2 regions of the Delftia sp. WSY_7 genome follow, and region 1 is predicted to be linked to the other one. Evidence: predicted binding sites of a transcription regulator. Region 1 holds the regulator's gene; the other holds the start of a gene.
What was found. Region 1 encodes FNR, which switches genes on or off when oxygen is low (the NO sensors DNR and NnrR bind a similar motif). Its sites were predicted from a motif close to TTGATNNNNATCAA; they were not measured.
Positions count from the first base shown of each region.

Region 1 (7,382 bases):
TCCTCGGCGGGCTCGGCTGCGGCGGCCGCCACAGCGGGCAGCGGCTGCGGCGGCGGAGTGCGCACCTCGGCCGGCCAGGCGTCGCTTTTGTGCGGAACGCAGCGCACCGCCTCCAGGCCCAGGGATTTCAGGGTCTGGATCTGTGCGCTGGAGGTGATCTTGAAGCTGCTGACCGGAAAAGGATGGTTCAGCCATCCAACATCGAGCTGGACAAACATGCCCGGACGGAGGTCTCGGATATCGATGAGGACGGAATGGTTCACGCGCGGCAACGGCCCCGAGGCTGAAGGAATCGGCAAATGTAAGCCGATGATTCGGGCATTATCTCCAGTTCTGAGGGCCTTGCAGGCAATCCGCGACCCTCAGGACCAAGTCTGTCCCCCGCTGTTGTTCATCGGCACCAGAGACTGGGCTTGTAGATCAGGTCCATCCACAGCGCCCACACGGCCACGCCCACCAGCATCAGGCCGGCCAGCCGCGTGCCCCATTCGGCACGCAGACCGTTCAGGCGCTGGCGGCCCAGCCGCCACAGCCAGGGGCCGGCCACCAGCCACAGCCCGCTGCCCACGCCAAAGGCCACCATGGCCGATGCGCCCTGCAAGGGGCCACCGCTGAGCGCGGCGACCAGCACGGCCGAATACAGCAGTCCGCAGGGCATGAGCGCCCAGGCATAGCCCGCCGCCAGCGTGCCGCCAGGGGCGGACACCCAGGGCTGCACGCGCCGCCAGGCGGCGCGGCCCGCAGACTCCAGCCAGGCGGGCTGGCGGGCCTGCACCATCATGGCCAGGCCCCAGGCCATCACGGCGACATGGGTCAGCGTCCAGAACGGCTGCAGCGCCGTGGTCTGGCTGGTGAGCCAGGACAGGCTTTCCATGGCCAGCGCCGAGGCAGCGCCCAGGCTGGCATAGCCGGCCAGCCGCCCGCTATGGAACAGCGCCGTGCGCAGCCACAGCCGGCTTTGCAGTCCATGGACGGCGACCACCTGCCCACCACCCTGTACCGTGCCCTGCCCCGCCCCGCCCGTGACCACGCCGCAGGGCGCGGCGCACATGGCAAGGCAATGGGGCCCGCCGACGAGCCCCATGATCAAAGCGGTCCAGAGCAGCGACAACAGCATGGGGCCTAGATGATCCTCGAAAACCGCGCCCGGTTCTTGTCGGCCTGCAGATATCGGTCAAACAGCATGGCCACGCCACGCACGAAGTACCAGCCCATGGGCGTGACCTGGAATCCCTCGTCGCTGATCTGCACCAGCCCCTTGGCCTGCAGGTCCTGAAGCGCCGCCAGCTCGGGGGCGAAGTACTCGCGAAAGCCCAGCAGCCAGGCCTGCTCCATGGGCTCGAACAGCACGGCGCCCTGGCACATGATGGCCATGATGACGGCGCGCCGCACCAGATCATCGCGCGACAGTGCCAGGCCGCGCACCACGGGCAGGTGGCCGGCGTCGATGGCGTCGTAGTACTCCTCCAGCGTCTTGGCGTTCTGGCTGTAGCTGGCCCCCACCTTGCCGATGGCCGACACGCCCAGCGCAATCAGGTCGCAGTCGGGCTGGGTGCTGTAGCCCTGGAAGTTGCGATGCAGCCGGCCCTGGCGCTTGGCCACGGCCAGCGCGTCCTCGGGCAAGGCGAAGTGGTCCATGCCCACGTAGACATAGCCGCCCTCCATGAAGGCCGCGATGGAGCGCGAGAGCATGGCCAGCTTGTCGGCGCCCTGGGGCAGGTCCTCGGCCGCGATGCGCCGCTGCGGCTTGAAGCGCTCGGGCAGGTGGGCATAGGCATAGAGCGCGATGCGGTCGGGCCGCAGCGCATTGACCTGGGCCAGCGTGCGCTCGAAGGACTCGGGCGTCTGCTTGGGCAGGCCGTAGATCAGGTCCACGTTGATGGAGGCAAAGCCCAGCTGCCGTGCCGCTGCCACCAGCGCGAACACCTGCTCGGCCGGCTGCACGCGGTGCACGGCGATCTGCACCTGTTCGTCGAAATCCTGCACGCCGAAGCTCAGGCGGTTGAAGCCCAGCTCCTTGAGCACGGCCAGGCGTTCGACGCTGACGGTGCGCGGATCGACCTCGATGGAGTATTCGCCGCCCGGCTCCAGCTTGAAATGCTCGCGCAGCAGGGCCATCAGCGTGCGCAGCTCATCGTCCGAGAAGAAGGTGGGCGTGCCGCCGCCCAGGTGCAGCTGGCTGACGGCCTGGCCCTTGCCGCAATGGGCCGTGTGCAAGGCCATCTCGCGCGCCAGGTAGTCCAGGTAGACGGCCGCGCGATCGTGGTGGCGCGTCACGATCTTGTTGCAGGCGCAGTAGTAGCACAGCGACTCGCAGAACGGCACATGCACATACAGCGACAAAGGCATGGCTCGCGCTGCGGTACTCGATTTGCGGTGCTCAAGTGCCAGGATATAGTCTTCAGCACCGAAAGCCTCCACGAAACGATCGGCCGTGGGGAACGAGGTGTATCGGGGCCCCGGTACGTCGAAGCGACGCAGCAGCTCTGGGGTGACAGCGGTCATGGGTTTTTTCCTCTAATGTCGTCCACTGTGCCGCAGCCCATTGGCCGCGTCCTTGACTCATATCAAGAGTTGTTCGCGGCAGTGCTGCGACAATTTGATCCAACTCATCGCCATCCACGAGGTCACCGCCGGCGCACTGCTGCGCCGCTGATGTTTACTCCATGAACCTTCAGACCATCAAAGCATCCTGTTCCAATTGCAACCTGCGCGAGCTGTGCATGCCCATGGGCCTGGATGCCGAGCAGATGCAGCGCATCGACGACATCGTGGCCACGCGCCGCAAGGTCAAGCGCGGCGGCCTGCTGTTTCGCAACGGTGAGTCCTTCACCTCGCTGTACGCCATCCGCACGGGCTTCTTCAAGACCTGCGTGGCCACCGAGGACGGGCGCGACCAGGTCACGGGCTTTCAGATGGCCGGCGAGATCATCGGCCTGGATGGCATCGTCAACGACCACCACACCTGCGATGCGGTCGCGCTGGAAGACGCCGAGGTCTGCGTCATGCCCTTCGACAAGCTGGAGGACCTGTCGCGCGAGGTCACGGCCCTGCAAAACCATGTGCACAAGGTCATGAGCCGCGAGATCGTGCGCGAGCATGGCGTGATGCTGCTGCTGGGCAGCATGCGTGCCGAGGAGCGCCTGGCCGCCTTCGTGCTCAACCTGGTGCAGCGCCTGCACGCCCGGGGCTTTTCCAAGTCGGAACTGGTGCTGCGCATGACGCGCGAGGAAATCGGCAGCTACCTGGGCCTGAAGCTGGAGACGGTGAGCCGCACCTTCTCGAAGTTTGCCGAGGAAAACATCATCGAGGTGCGCCAGCGCCATCTGCGCATCCTGGACACGGACGCGCTCAAGCGCATCGTCAACAGCCAGCAGTGCCAGTGAGGCCGCAAGGCCCCGCCCCCCGGCAATGAACAAGGCCCGCTGTCGCGGGCCTTGTTCATTGCCATTGCAGTGCACGCAGGTTCAATCGCGCCCCAGGCCCTGCATGGCCAGATTTGGGTCCGGCTCGGAGACCACGCCGTCGTTGAGATCGTGCGTGGAGCGTCCCAGCATGGTGGTCATGAGGCTGGACAGCATGGTCACGCCCCAGAAGGCGAAGAAGGCCAGCGTGTAGATTCCCTGCCGCGACCAGCCCAGGTCGCCGAGCCAGTGCAGCTCCAGCGGGTCCACGAAGGCGAATACCAGCATCTCCATCACGGCGGCGGCCAGAAAGGCCGGCCAGGCAATCCACATCCAGCGTTGGGCCAACATCAGCGATCTCCTTGAGCTGTCGAGGGGTGGCTTTCATTGTGCGCGCCGCCCTCGCACCGTGCCAAGCCCTGCGCACCCTGCACTGCCTGTAGGAAACCCTTGGCCCTCGCGCATGCTGGAGATGCCATCCACCATACAAAAAAGGCCGCGACTGCGGCCTTGTGCACGGCATTTTCCTGCGTTCAGCGGTCCGTGGGATGGTCCTGCGCGGGCGTGGCCGCGTGGTTGCGGCCGGTGACCGCGGGCGCCAGGCTCTTGGGCACTTCGCGCACGCCATCGGCACGCTCGTTGATGGTGATGCCATTGCGGTAATAGTCAGGATCGATCACGGGATCGGCGCCATTGATCGCAATGACGGCCGTGACCACGCCGGCCACCACGACGGCGGCCGGGCCGGCCACCACGAGCCAGACATGGGCGAACTTCCACCAGGGCTTGCCGGCGTCCGGATGCGAAGGGGCCGTGGCGGGCGCGGAGACTGCGGGACTGGAAGACATGGATAACCTCTTTCTTTCAAACAGCCGGCGCAGCCTGGGCGGTGCCGGCCAGACATATCACCGGGGCACCAGGAAGACGGCCTTTTCGGACGCGCGTCCCGCGCCTGAATGCACGGCATCGATATCGAAGAATACGGTGTGCGAGCCCGGCTCGGCGGAACCGTAGGGAATCTGCAGCCGCGCCGCAATGCCGCGCGTCTCGGCAGGGCCGACCTCGACCTCCTGCTCGGACGCCAACTCCAGCCCGTCGAGGCCATGGGCGCTGATGCGGTAGCGCTGGGCCTGCTCGGTGGCATTCATGATCTGCAGGCGGTAGACATTTTCCAGCTTGCCGCCCGCGACGATGCGCGACAGCGACGCCCGGTCGCGTATCACGTCGACCTTGACCGACTGGCGCAGCGCCAGGCTCACGATCATGGCCATGCTCAGGCCGATCAGCACGGCCGAGTAGACCAGTACGCGCGGACGGAAGATGCGGCGCAGCACCTGGGCCCGCCGCCACATGCCGGCCATGGCGTTCTGCGTGGTCAGCCGGATGAGGCCGCGCGGATACTCCATCTTGTCCATGATGGAATTGCAGGCGTCTATGCACAGACCGCAGCCTATGCATTCGTACTGCAGGCCGTTGCGGATGTCGATGCCCACGGGGCAGACCTGCACGCACATCTTGCAGTCGATGCAGTCGCCCAGGCCCTGGGCCTTGTAGTCCACCTTCTTGGTGCGCGGCGCGCGCGGCTCGCCCCGGCCCGTGTCGTAGCTGACGATCATGGTGTCGCGGTCGAACATGGCGCTCTGAAAGCGCGCATAGGGGCACATGTACTTGCAGACCTGCTCGCGCATGTAGCCGGCGTTGCCATAGGTGGCGAAGCCGTAGAACAGCACCCAGAAGACCTGCCAGCTGCCCTGCAGCGCCAGCAGCTCGCCGCCCAGCTCGCGGATGGGCACGAAGTAGCCCACGAAGGTGAAGCCGGTCCACAGGGCAATGGCAATCCACAGCAACTGCTTGAGCGACTTCTTCCAGAGCTTTTCAAAGGTCCAGCCGTTCTTGTCCAGGCGCATGCGCGCGCTGCGGTCGCCCTCGACCTTGCGCTCCACCCACATGAAGATTTCGGTGTAGACCGTCTGCGGGCAGGAAAAGCCGCACCACAGGCGACCGGCCACGGCCGTGAACAGGAACAGCGCCAGCGCCGAGATGATCAGCAGGCCCGCCAGGTAGATGAAATCCTGCGGGTACAGCACCAGCCCGAACAGGTAAAAGCGCCGCGCACCCAGGTCGAACAGCACCATCTGGCGCTGCCCCCATTCCAGCCAGGGCAGGCCATAGAAAACCAGTTGGGTGAGAAACACCAGAGCCCATCGCCAGCGTGCGAAGACACCGCTGATGGAGCGCGGGTAGACCTTCTTCTCGGACTCGAACATCGACACCAGCTGGCCCGGGTCCGGGTCGGCAGGCGTGATCGGAATGACTTTGCGGGGAGGCTTCCCGGCATCATCCCCGTTCTCGGGCTTCATGGTGGGTTCCTTGATTTTTTGGAATATCTGAAAACTCAAAAGGCAAAAAGGCGGCGCCGCAGCGCCGCCCCCTGTCCTTATTGACGGACTGCGCCGTCTTTGTGCGACATGCCCCAGACATAGGAGGCAAGCACCGCGATCTGCGCCTCGGTCAGCTTGTCCTTCTGGGCAGGCATCTCGTTGTGCTTGCCGTTGTTGATCATGGCCGTGATGGCGGCCTCGCCCCAGCCGTGCAGCCAGATGTCATCGGTCAGGTTGGGCGCGCCCAGGGCCTGGTTGCCCTTGCCGTCCATGCCATGGCAGGCGGCGCAGGCCGTGAACTTGGACTTGCCCAGCGAAGCCTTGAGCGAGTCGTGCGGGCTGCCCGACAGGCTCAGCACATAGTGCGAGAGGTTGCGCACATCATCGGGCGTGCCGACGGCAGCGGCCATAGGCGGCATGATGCCGATGCGGCCCGCCGTGATGGTTTCCCTGATCTTGTCGGGCGTGCCGCCATGCAGCCAGTCGCCATCGGTCAGGTTGGGGAAGCTCTTGCCGCCGCGTGCATCCGAGCCGTGGCACTGCGCGCAGTTGTTCATGAACAGGCGCTCGCCGATGGCCATGGCCTGGGGGTCCTTGGCCATGTCTTCGGTGCTCATGCTCGTGAACTTGGCGTACAGCGGCTCCAGGTCCGCGCGGGCCTTGGCCATCTCGTTTTCATAGGCACCCAGCTGCGTCCAGCCCAGCTTGCCCGCGAACGAGCCCAGGCCCGGATAGGCCGCCAGGTAGGCGAAGCCGAACACCGAGGTGATGATGAACAGCCACATCCACCACTTGGGCATGGGGTTGTTCAGCTCGCGCAGGTCCTCGTCCCAGACGTGGCCCGTGGTGTTGTCGGCCGAGGGGACCACCTTCTTGCGTGCGGTGAGATACAGCAGCAGCAGGCAGCCGATGATGCCGCCCAGCGTGATCGCCGTGACATAGATCGACCAGAAGTTGTTTACGAAATCGCTCATGGGAAGTTCTCGTTCTGGTGGAGGGACTCAGTCTTGCTCGAACGGCAGCTGGGCGGCCTCTTCGAAACGGGCCTGGTTGCGGCGGGCGAACGCCCACCACCAGATACCGATGAAGCAGGCCAGAGAGGCCAGCGTGGCCACGATGCGCATGGTGGTGATGTCCATGTCGCTCTCCTTTACTTGACCGAACGGCCCAGCACCTGCAGGTAGGCGATGACGGCGTCCATTTCCGTCTTGCCCTTGACCTGCTCGGCGGCGCCGCTGATTTCCTCGTCGCTGTAGGGCACGCCCACCTTGCGCAGCGCGCTCATGTGCTGGGCGACCACGGTGTCATCCACCTTGTTCTTCTCCAGCCAGGAGTAGGCAGGCATGTTGGACTCGGGCACCACGTCGCGCGGGTTGTTCAGGTGGATGCGGTGCCATTCGTCGCTGTACTTGCCGCCCACGCGGTGCAGGTCGGGACCCGTGCGCTTGGAACCCCACTGGAAGGGGTGGTCGTAGACGAACTCGCCAGCCACCGAGTAGTGGCCGTAGCGCATGGTCTCGGCGCGGAAGGGGCGGATCATCTGCGAGTGGCAGTTGTAGCAGCCCTCGCGCAGATAGACGTCGCGGCCCATCAGCTG
Region 1 covers NZ_JBICLB010000001.1:132,972-140,353, forward strand. The annotation lists gene ACF8ME_RS00680 (HD-GYP domain-containing protein) at 1-218, opposite strand, end outside; gene ACF8ME_RS00685 (sulfite exporter TauE/SafE family protein) at 392-1,117, opposite strand; gene hemN (oxygen-independent coproporphyrinogen III oxidase) at 1,123-2,505, opposite strand; gene fnr (fumarate/nitrate reduction transcriptional regulator Fnr) at 2,667-3,386, shown strand; gene ACF8ME_RS00700 (hypothetical protein) at 3,468-3,755, opposite strand; gene ACF8ME_RS00705 (FixH family protein) at 3,938-4,252, opposite strand; gene ccoG (cytochrome c oxidase accessory protein CcoG) at 4,310-5,764, opposite strand; gene ccoP (cytochrome-c oxidase, cbb3-type subunit III) at 5,842-6,759, opposite strand; gene ACF8ME_RS00720 (cbb3-type cytochrome c oxidase subunit 3) at 6,787-6,924, opposite strand; gene ccoO (cytochrome-c oxidase, cbb3-type subunit II) at 6,936-7,382, opposite strand, start outside.

Region 2 (7,382 bases), on a different contig from region 1:
CAAGCCCGGCCAGCACGGCCGCACTTCCGGTCAGCGTACTTCCGACTTCGGCCTGCAGCTGCGCGAAAAGCAGAAGGTCAAGCGCATGTACGGCGTGCTGGAAAAGCAATTCCGCCGCTACTTCGAAGCCGCCGACAAGAAGAAGGGCAACACCGGTGCCAATCTGCTGTCGCTGCTGGAGTCGCGTCTGGACAACGTGGTGTACCGCATGGGCTTCGGCTCGACCCGCTCGGAAGCGCGTCAGCTGGTGTCGCACAAGGCCATCACGGTCAACGGCCAATCCGTCAACATCCCTTCCTACATGGTGAAGGTGGGTGACGTGGTCGCCGTGCGTGAAAAGTCCAAGAAGCAGGCCCGCATCGTCGAAGCCCTGCAACTGGCTGGTCAAGTCGGTTTCCCCGCATGGGTGGAAGTGTCGGCCGACAAGGCTGAAGGCACGTTCAAGAAGTCGCCTGACCGCGACGAGTTCGGTGCAGACATCAACGAATCCCTGATCGTTGAGTTGTACTCGCGTTAATTCCGCGCAGCGACATTTCTGTAAAACCGTCCCCCAGCCGCGAGGCATCGCGCTGGGGTGCTTCACCAGCCTTACCGGTGTAACGAGCCGGGGGTATTGAGAGGAAGTCTGCATGCAAACCAATTTGCTGAAGCCCAAGACGATCAATGTCGAGCAGCTTGGCCACAATCGCGCCAAAGTTGTTCTGGAGCCGTTTGAGCGTGGCTACGGCCATACGCTGGGCAATGCCCTGCGCCGTGTCCTGCTCTCGTCCATGGTGGGTTACGCAGCGACGGAAGTGACGATTGCTGGTGTGTTGCACGAGTACTCGTCCATTGACGGTGTCCAGGAAGATGTGGTCAACATCCTGCTGAACCTCAAGGGTGTGGTGTTCAAGCTGCACAACCGCGACGAGGTCACGCTCTCCCTGCGCAAGGATGGCGAAGGCGTCGTGACGGCGCGCGACATCCAGACGCCCCACGACGTGGAAATCATCAACCCTGATCATGTCATCGCCAACCTGTCGCAAGGCGGCAAGCTGGACATGCAGATCAAGGTCGAGAAGGGCCGCGGCTATGTGCCCGGCAACGTGCGCCGCTATGGCGACGAGTCCACGAAGTCGATCGGCCGTATCGTGCTGGACGCTTCGTTCTCGCCCGTCAAGCGCGTGAGCTACGCCGTCGAATCGGCCCGCGTTGAACAACGCACCGACCTCGACAAGCTGGTGGTGGAGATCGAAACCAATGGTGCGATCACTGCCGAGGACGCCGTGCGCGCATCCGCCAAGATCCTGGTGGAACAGCTCGCCGTGTTCGCTCAGCTGGACGGCGGCGATATCGCCAGCGTCTTCGATGCTCCGGCCGGTGGCCGTGGTGCCGCAACCGCCTTTGATCCCATCTTGCTGCGTCCCGTGGACGAGCTGGAACTCACCGTGCGTTCGGCCAACTGCCTCAAGGCAGAGAACATCTACTACATCGGCGACCTGATCCAGCGTACCGAAAACGAGCTGCTCAAGACCCCCAACCTGGGTCGCAAGTCGCTCAACGAGATCAAGGAAGTCCTGGCTTCCCGCGGTCTGACGCTGGGCATGAAGCTGGAGAACTGGCCGCCTGCTGGCCTGGAAAAGCGCTAAGCACTATAATTGCGGGCTCTCCTTTTTGGAGAGCCTCAGTGCCTCGGGCAGTACCTGATACGGCTGCCCGAATTAATCAACAACTTGCGCAAATTCGGTTGAGGCAAGCTGCAGATCCGGTAACGGGTCCAGGCTTGCATCCTTGTTTGCGCAAGCCCTAATTACATATTTTAGGAATAAAGCACCATGCGTCACGGTCACGGCCTCCGCAAACTCAATCGCACCTCTTCGCACCGCCTGGCGATGCTGAAGAACATGATGAATTCGCTCATCGAGCACGAAGCCATCAAGACCACCGTTCCCAAGGCCAAGGAACTGCGCCGCGTGATCGAGCCCATGATCACCCTGGCCAAGGTCGACACCGTTGCCAACCGCCGTCTGGCATTCGACCGCCTGCGCGACCGCGACAGCGTGACCAAGCTCTTCAACGAGCTGGGCCCCCGCTTCGCAAAGCGTCCTGGTGGCTACACCCGTATCCTGAAGATGGGCTTCCGCGTGGGCGACAACGCCCCCATGGCCTTCGTGGAACTGGTCGAGCGCGCTGAAGAAGGCGCCGCCGAAGCCAAGGCAGCTGAATAATCTGCTATAATTTTGGAATACCGCGCGATGGAGCAGTCTGGTAGCTCGTTGGGCTCATAACCCAAAGGTCGGAGGTTCAAATCCTTCTCGCGCAACCAAATTGAAAAGGGCTACGACAACTGTCGTAGCCCTTTTTTCATGCCCTCGCGCCAGGGCAAAGGCCAGGCAGACAGCCCGGCATCAGCCGCCCAGCTGGTTGCCGATGCGCTGGCCCAGCCGCAGGCGCACGCGGTGGGCGATTTCCTGGGCGGCATCGGGGCTGAGCACCTCGCTGATGTGCAGCAGCTCGGTGTAGTGCATGTACAAGAGGCCGCGCAGCGTCTTGAAAGCGGCCTCGTGGTCGCCGCCGCAGACGCTGGCGTCATCGGCCAGCACGCGCTCCACCACGCCGGCCTGCAGCAGCGGGATCTTGCAGATGACGGCGTGGCGGGCGATCTCCAGGTCGATCTCCTGGAGCCGGCATTCCCATTCCTCGGGCAAGAATCGGTTGGCTGGCATGTCGGCTTTTCTCCTTTTTTCACTGCATGGGTACACCGGGGCGAAAGGCACCCGGTCTGGGGATGCTGTCATGTGAGCGGGGCTCGGTGGCCTGGGTCGCCAGGTTTACTGGCCCGGCCTTGATGCCTGTCAAACTTCGGTGGCGCAGGCGCCCGCTGGAAGCCGGGCTCATGCTGCACTGCATCATGATGTCAGTCATGCGGCGCGGCCGCCAGTGCCCGTGCAGGCTGGTGGGCTTTTGCTCCCGGCAGGCCATGCTCTCTCGGCGCCGCTCCGGCAACGCAAAGGATCCACATGCTCGAGAAGATTGCCTCGCTGTTCCGCTACTTCAAGTCGGCCGTGCCGTTCCGGCTGGTGCCGGCGCTGATCGCCACCGCCGTGCTGTTCGGGCTGCTGCTGGTGCCCGTGCCCGAGGGGCTGACGCCCAAGGCCTGGCAGCTGGTGGCCATTTTCCTGACCACCATCGTGGCCATCATCCTCAAGGTCATGCCCATTGGCGTGATGGCCTTGATGGCCATCGTGATCGTCTCGCTGTCCCAGGTCACGTCTGGCTCGTCCAAGGGCGCAGTCACCGATGCGCTGAGCAGCTTTTCCAGCCCGCTGATCTGGCTGATCGTGGTGGCCATCCTGATCTCGCGCGGCCTCAAGAAGACGGGGCTGGGCAACCGCATCGGACTGATGTTCATCGCGCTGCTGGGCAAGCGGACCATCGGCATCGGCTACGGCCTGGCGATCTGCGAGCTGGTGCTGGCACCGTTCACGCCCAGCAACACGGCGCGCGGCGGCGGTATCGTGCACCCCATCATGAAGTCCATCGCCAATGCCTTCGAGTCGGACCCGGCCAAGGGTACGCAGGGCAAGGTGGGCACCTATCTGGCCCTGGTCAACTACCACGCCAATCCCATCACCTCGGCCATGTTCCTGACCGCCACGGCGCCCAATCCGCTGGTGGTGGACTTCGTGGCCAAGGCCACGGGCCAGGCCCTGCACCTGAGCTGGACCACCTGGGCGCTGTACATGCTGCTGCCGGGCCTGCTGTGCCTGCTGCTGATGCCGCTGGTGATCTACCTGCTGTCGCCTCCCGAACTCAAGGCCACGCCCAATGCCGTGGAGTACGCGCGCAGCGAGATGGCCCGCATGGGGCCGCTGTCGGGCAAGGAGCGCGTGATGCTGGGCACCTTCGGCCTGATGCTGCTGCTGTGGGCCAACGTGCCGCAGATGCTGTTCGGGCCTGCCTTCACGCTGGACCCGACGGTGGTCGCCTTCCTGGGCCTGTTCGTGCTGATCATCACGGGCACCATCGACTGGGATGACGTGCTGTCCGAGAAAAGCGCCTGGGACACGCTGGTGTGGTTCGGCGCCCTGGTCATGCTGGCCGAGCAGCTCAACAAGCTGGGCGTGGTGTCCTGGTTCGCGGTGGGCATGAAGAACGCCATCGTCGCCAGCGGCCTGGACTGGCTGCCGGTGGCGGCCATCCTGGTGGGCGTGTTCGTGTTCTCGCACTACCTGTTCGCCAGCACCACGGCCCACATCAGCGCCATGATGCTGGCCTTCCTGACCGTGGGCGCGCAGCTGATTCCTGCCGACTATGTCGTGCCCTTCATGCTGATGATGACGGCCGGCTCGGCCATCATGATGACGCTGACCCACTACGCCACCGGCACTTCGCCCATCATCTTCGGAAGCGGCTATGTCACGCTGGGCAACTGGTGGCGCGTGGGCGCGGCCATGTGCGTGATCGAGCTGCTGGTCTTTGCCGTGGTCGGCAGCGCCTGGTGGAAGCTGCTGGGCCTGTGGTGAGGGCGAAAGCCCTCATGCGGTGGTCCGTGGCTCGCCCAGCGACAGCATGAGCCGGTTGGCCCAGTTGAAGAAGGCCGTGCCGTGCAGCACATCGGAGATGGCGGCATCGTCCAGGCCGGCGGCGCGCAGCGCATCGATGTGGGCGGGCTCCAGCGCAGGCGGCGTCTGGGTCAGCGCCACGGCCGCCGTGACGATGGCGTTCCAGCGCGGCCCCAGGTCCGTGCCCGGACCCTCGTCGAGCAGGCGCTGCACGTCGCCGCCCCGGCGCGAGAAGTGCGTGGCAAAGCGCGCATGGACCGAGGCGCAGTAGATGCAGCCATTGGCGCGCGAAGTGGCAGCGGCCGCCAGCTCCCGCTCGGCACGCGGCAGGCCGGCGTCGGGGTTGTAGAAGATGTCCTTGTCGGTGCGCGTGCGTGCGCCCAGCGTGTCGGGGTCGCGCGCCAGCAGGCGGAAGTAGGGGGACTGCGCGCGTGAGGCATCGACCAGGCCTGCATGGTGGCGTTCGGTCAGCTCGCTTTCGTCCAGCGGCTCAATCCATGGCAGCCAGTCGAGCTGTTCCTGGGTGAAGACCTGGGGAGCGGCGGAGTTCGTTGAGGTCATGGCTGGGCTTGCAGGGTGGTGGGTTGATGGGCGGCCGGGGGCGCGGGGCGTGCAGCCAGCACGCGCAGCCCCGCGACCACGCGGATCTGGAAGGACAGGAAGGACGCCAGCTGGGACAGGATGACGATGTCCGTCTCGCTCCAGCCCGCCTGTTGCAGCGCCTGCAGGGCCCCGGCGCTGGCGTCGCGCGGGTGGTAGGCCAGCAGGTGGGCATGGGCCAGCGCCGCGGCCAGGCGCGCGCCCAGCAGCGCGGCATGGGCCGGGTCCACGGCATAGGCGGGGCCGCTCTGGTCTTCGCGGCTCAGCGGGCCTGCCGGGTAGCGGCCGTACGGCCCGTGCGGGCCGCTGCCGGGCTGAAGGCTTTGTGCACGGCCCCGCACGACTTCGGATGCCACGGCGGCAGCCAGTTCCGCATCTTCGGCCGCCAGCGCCTTCGCATAGAAGGCGGCGCTGCGCGGCTCGCCATGAAGCCCGGCCGTGAAGGCGGCCAGGGCCAGCCGCTCGCGCAGCGAGACCGTGCCGTGCACGGGCTCGGCGGGCGTGAACAGGGCGGCAAAGCTTTGCTGGGCCTGCGTGCGCGCCTCGGTGCGGTGGCGGCGCACGCGGTCCAGGGCGCTGCCGGGGGTGATGCCGGCGAGGTGGTCGATGACGTCGTCCGGAAAACGGGGCTGTACGGTGGTGTTCATGGTCATGCGGCTTGCAGCAGTCCGGCCCGGGCTGCGGGGAGGGAAGAGGGTGCCTGCAGATCTGCACGGCGCCAGCCCAGGGCTGGTGCCACATGGGCGGCCGTCAGCTCGATGGAGCGCAGGATGGCGGCGTGCGGCGGGTCGATGGAATGCACCTGGAAGACGATGTCGCTCACGCGCGCCAGCGCCGTGTCGGCGCGCAGCGAGGCGATGACCTCGTCGGGCGTGCCCACATGCACGTCGTAGGCGGCGATGAGATCGGCCAGCGGCGCCTGTGGATCGACGCGGGCCGCCCACTGCGAGGGCCGGGCGGCATGGCGCCGGGCCACGCGGCGCAGGCCGGCCTCGGCCCAGCGCAGCGCCTCGTCTCGGCGGTCGGCAACGAACAGCGTGCGCGAGCCCAGGATGCGCGGCGCCCGCCCTGCGGGCAGGCGGGCGAGGTAGGCGTCGATGATGGGGTTCTGGATCTCGGACAGCGTGGCCTGCGGCGCGCCTTCGGGCCGTGGCTGGGTGCGCGACAGCATCAGGCCGTCGCCGTTGGCCCCGGCCCGCGCGCCGCCCTCGGCCGAGAACGTGGCCTGCCAGACGCGCTCCAGCAGCTGCGGCGCGGCCGGGTACAGGTGCACGCCACCGGCCAGCGCGCGCCCGGCCCAGGCGTCCTGCAGCACGCCGAAGTTGCGCGCGAAGACGGCGCCGCGCTCGGCGCCCTGCACGCCAAAGGCCTCGAAGGATTCGGCCGTGCCGCCCGTGCCCAGGCCCACCTCCAGGCGGCCGCCGGTCAGCAGGTCCAGCACGGCCGCATCCTCGGCCACGCGCAGCGCGTTTTCCAGCGGCAGCGTGATCACGCCCGTTCCGATGCGGATGCGCCGCGTGCGCGCCGCCACATGGGCCAGGAAGACGAAGGGCGAGGGCAGGCCGCCCTCGCTTTCATGGAAATGGTGCTGGGCTACCCAGGCCGAGTCGAAGCCCTGGGCCTCGGCATGGGCGATCTGCTCGGCCACCAGGCGGTAGCGCTCGCCGGCCGGCACATCGTCGAGCAGGCGGCTGAAGAAGCCCAGGCGCGGGCCGGTGCGGGAGCCGTGGCCACGGTTGGTATCAGGCGGGGTGAGGGACAAAATCAATGCTCCTTTTGCCGGGAATGGCGTCCATGAGTTCGCGTGTGTAGTCGCTGGTGGGGCGCTGGAACACTTCCTCCACGCTGCCCGCGTCCACCACCCGGCCCGCGCGCAGCACCGACACCGTGTCGGCGATCTGGCGCACCACGGCAAGGTCGTGCGAGATGAAGAGATAGGTCAGCCCCAGGTCCTGCTGCAGCTGGGCGAGCAGGGCGAGGATCTGCGCCTGCACCGTCACGTCCAGGGCCGAGACGGCCTCGTCCAGCACCAGGACCTGCGGCTGCAGCACCAGGGCGCGCGCAATCGCCACGCGCTGGCGCTGGCCGCCCGACAGCGCATGCGGGCGCCGCTGCAGCACGGCGGCCGGCAGGCCCACGCGCTCCAGCATGTCGTGCACGCGCCGGCGGCGCTCATCGGCCGGCAGCGGGTCGAAGTTCAGCAGGGGCTCCTCGATGATGTCGAACACGCTCTGGCGC
Region 2 covers NZ_JBICLB010000034.1:347,474-354,855, forward strand. The annotation lists gene rpsD (30S ribosomal protein S4) at 1-517, shown strand, start outside; gene ACF8ME_RS16425 (DNA-directed RNA polymerase subunit alpha) at 630-1,628, shown strand; gene rplQ (50S ribosomal protein L17) at 1,815-2,207, shown strand; tRNA gene ACF8ME_RS16435 (tRNA-Met) at 2,229-2,305, shown strand; gene ACF8ME_RS16440 (hypothetical protein) at 2,388-2,705, opposite strand; gene ACF8ME_RS16445 (DASS family sodium-coupled anion symporter) at 3,000-4,505, shown strand; gene ACF8ME_RS16450 (alkylhydroperoxidase domain protein) at 4,518-5,105, opposite strand; gene ACF8ME_RS16455 (CMD domain protein) at 5,102-5,797, opposite strand; gene ACF8ME_RS16460 (putative FMN-dependent luciferase-like monooxygenase) at 5,794-6,906, opposite strand; gene ACF8ME_RS16465 (dipeptide ABC transporter ATP-binding protein) at 6,887-7,382, opposite strand, start outside.
Region 2: a site for FNR is predicted at 2,825-2,838, ahead of ACF8ME_RS16445 (DASS family sodium-coupled anion symporter). Genes of this name have one in related genera too.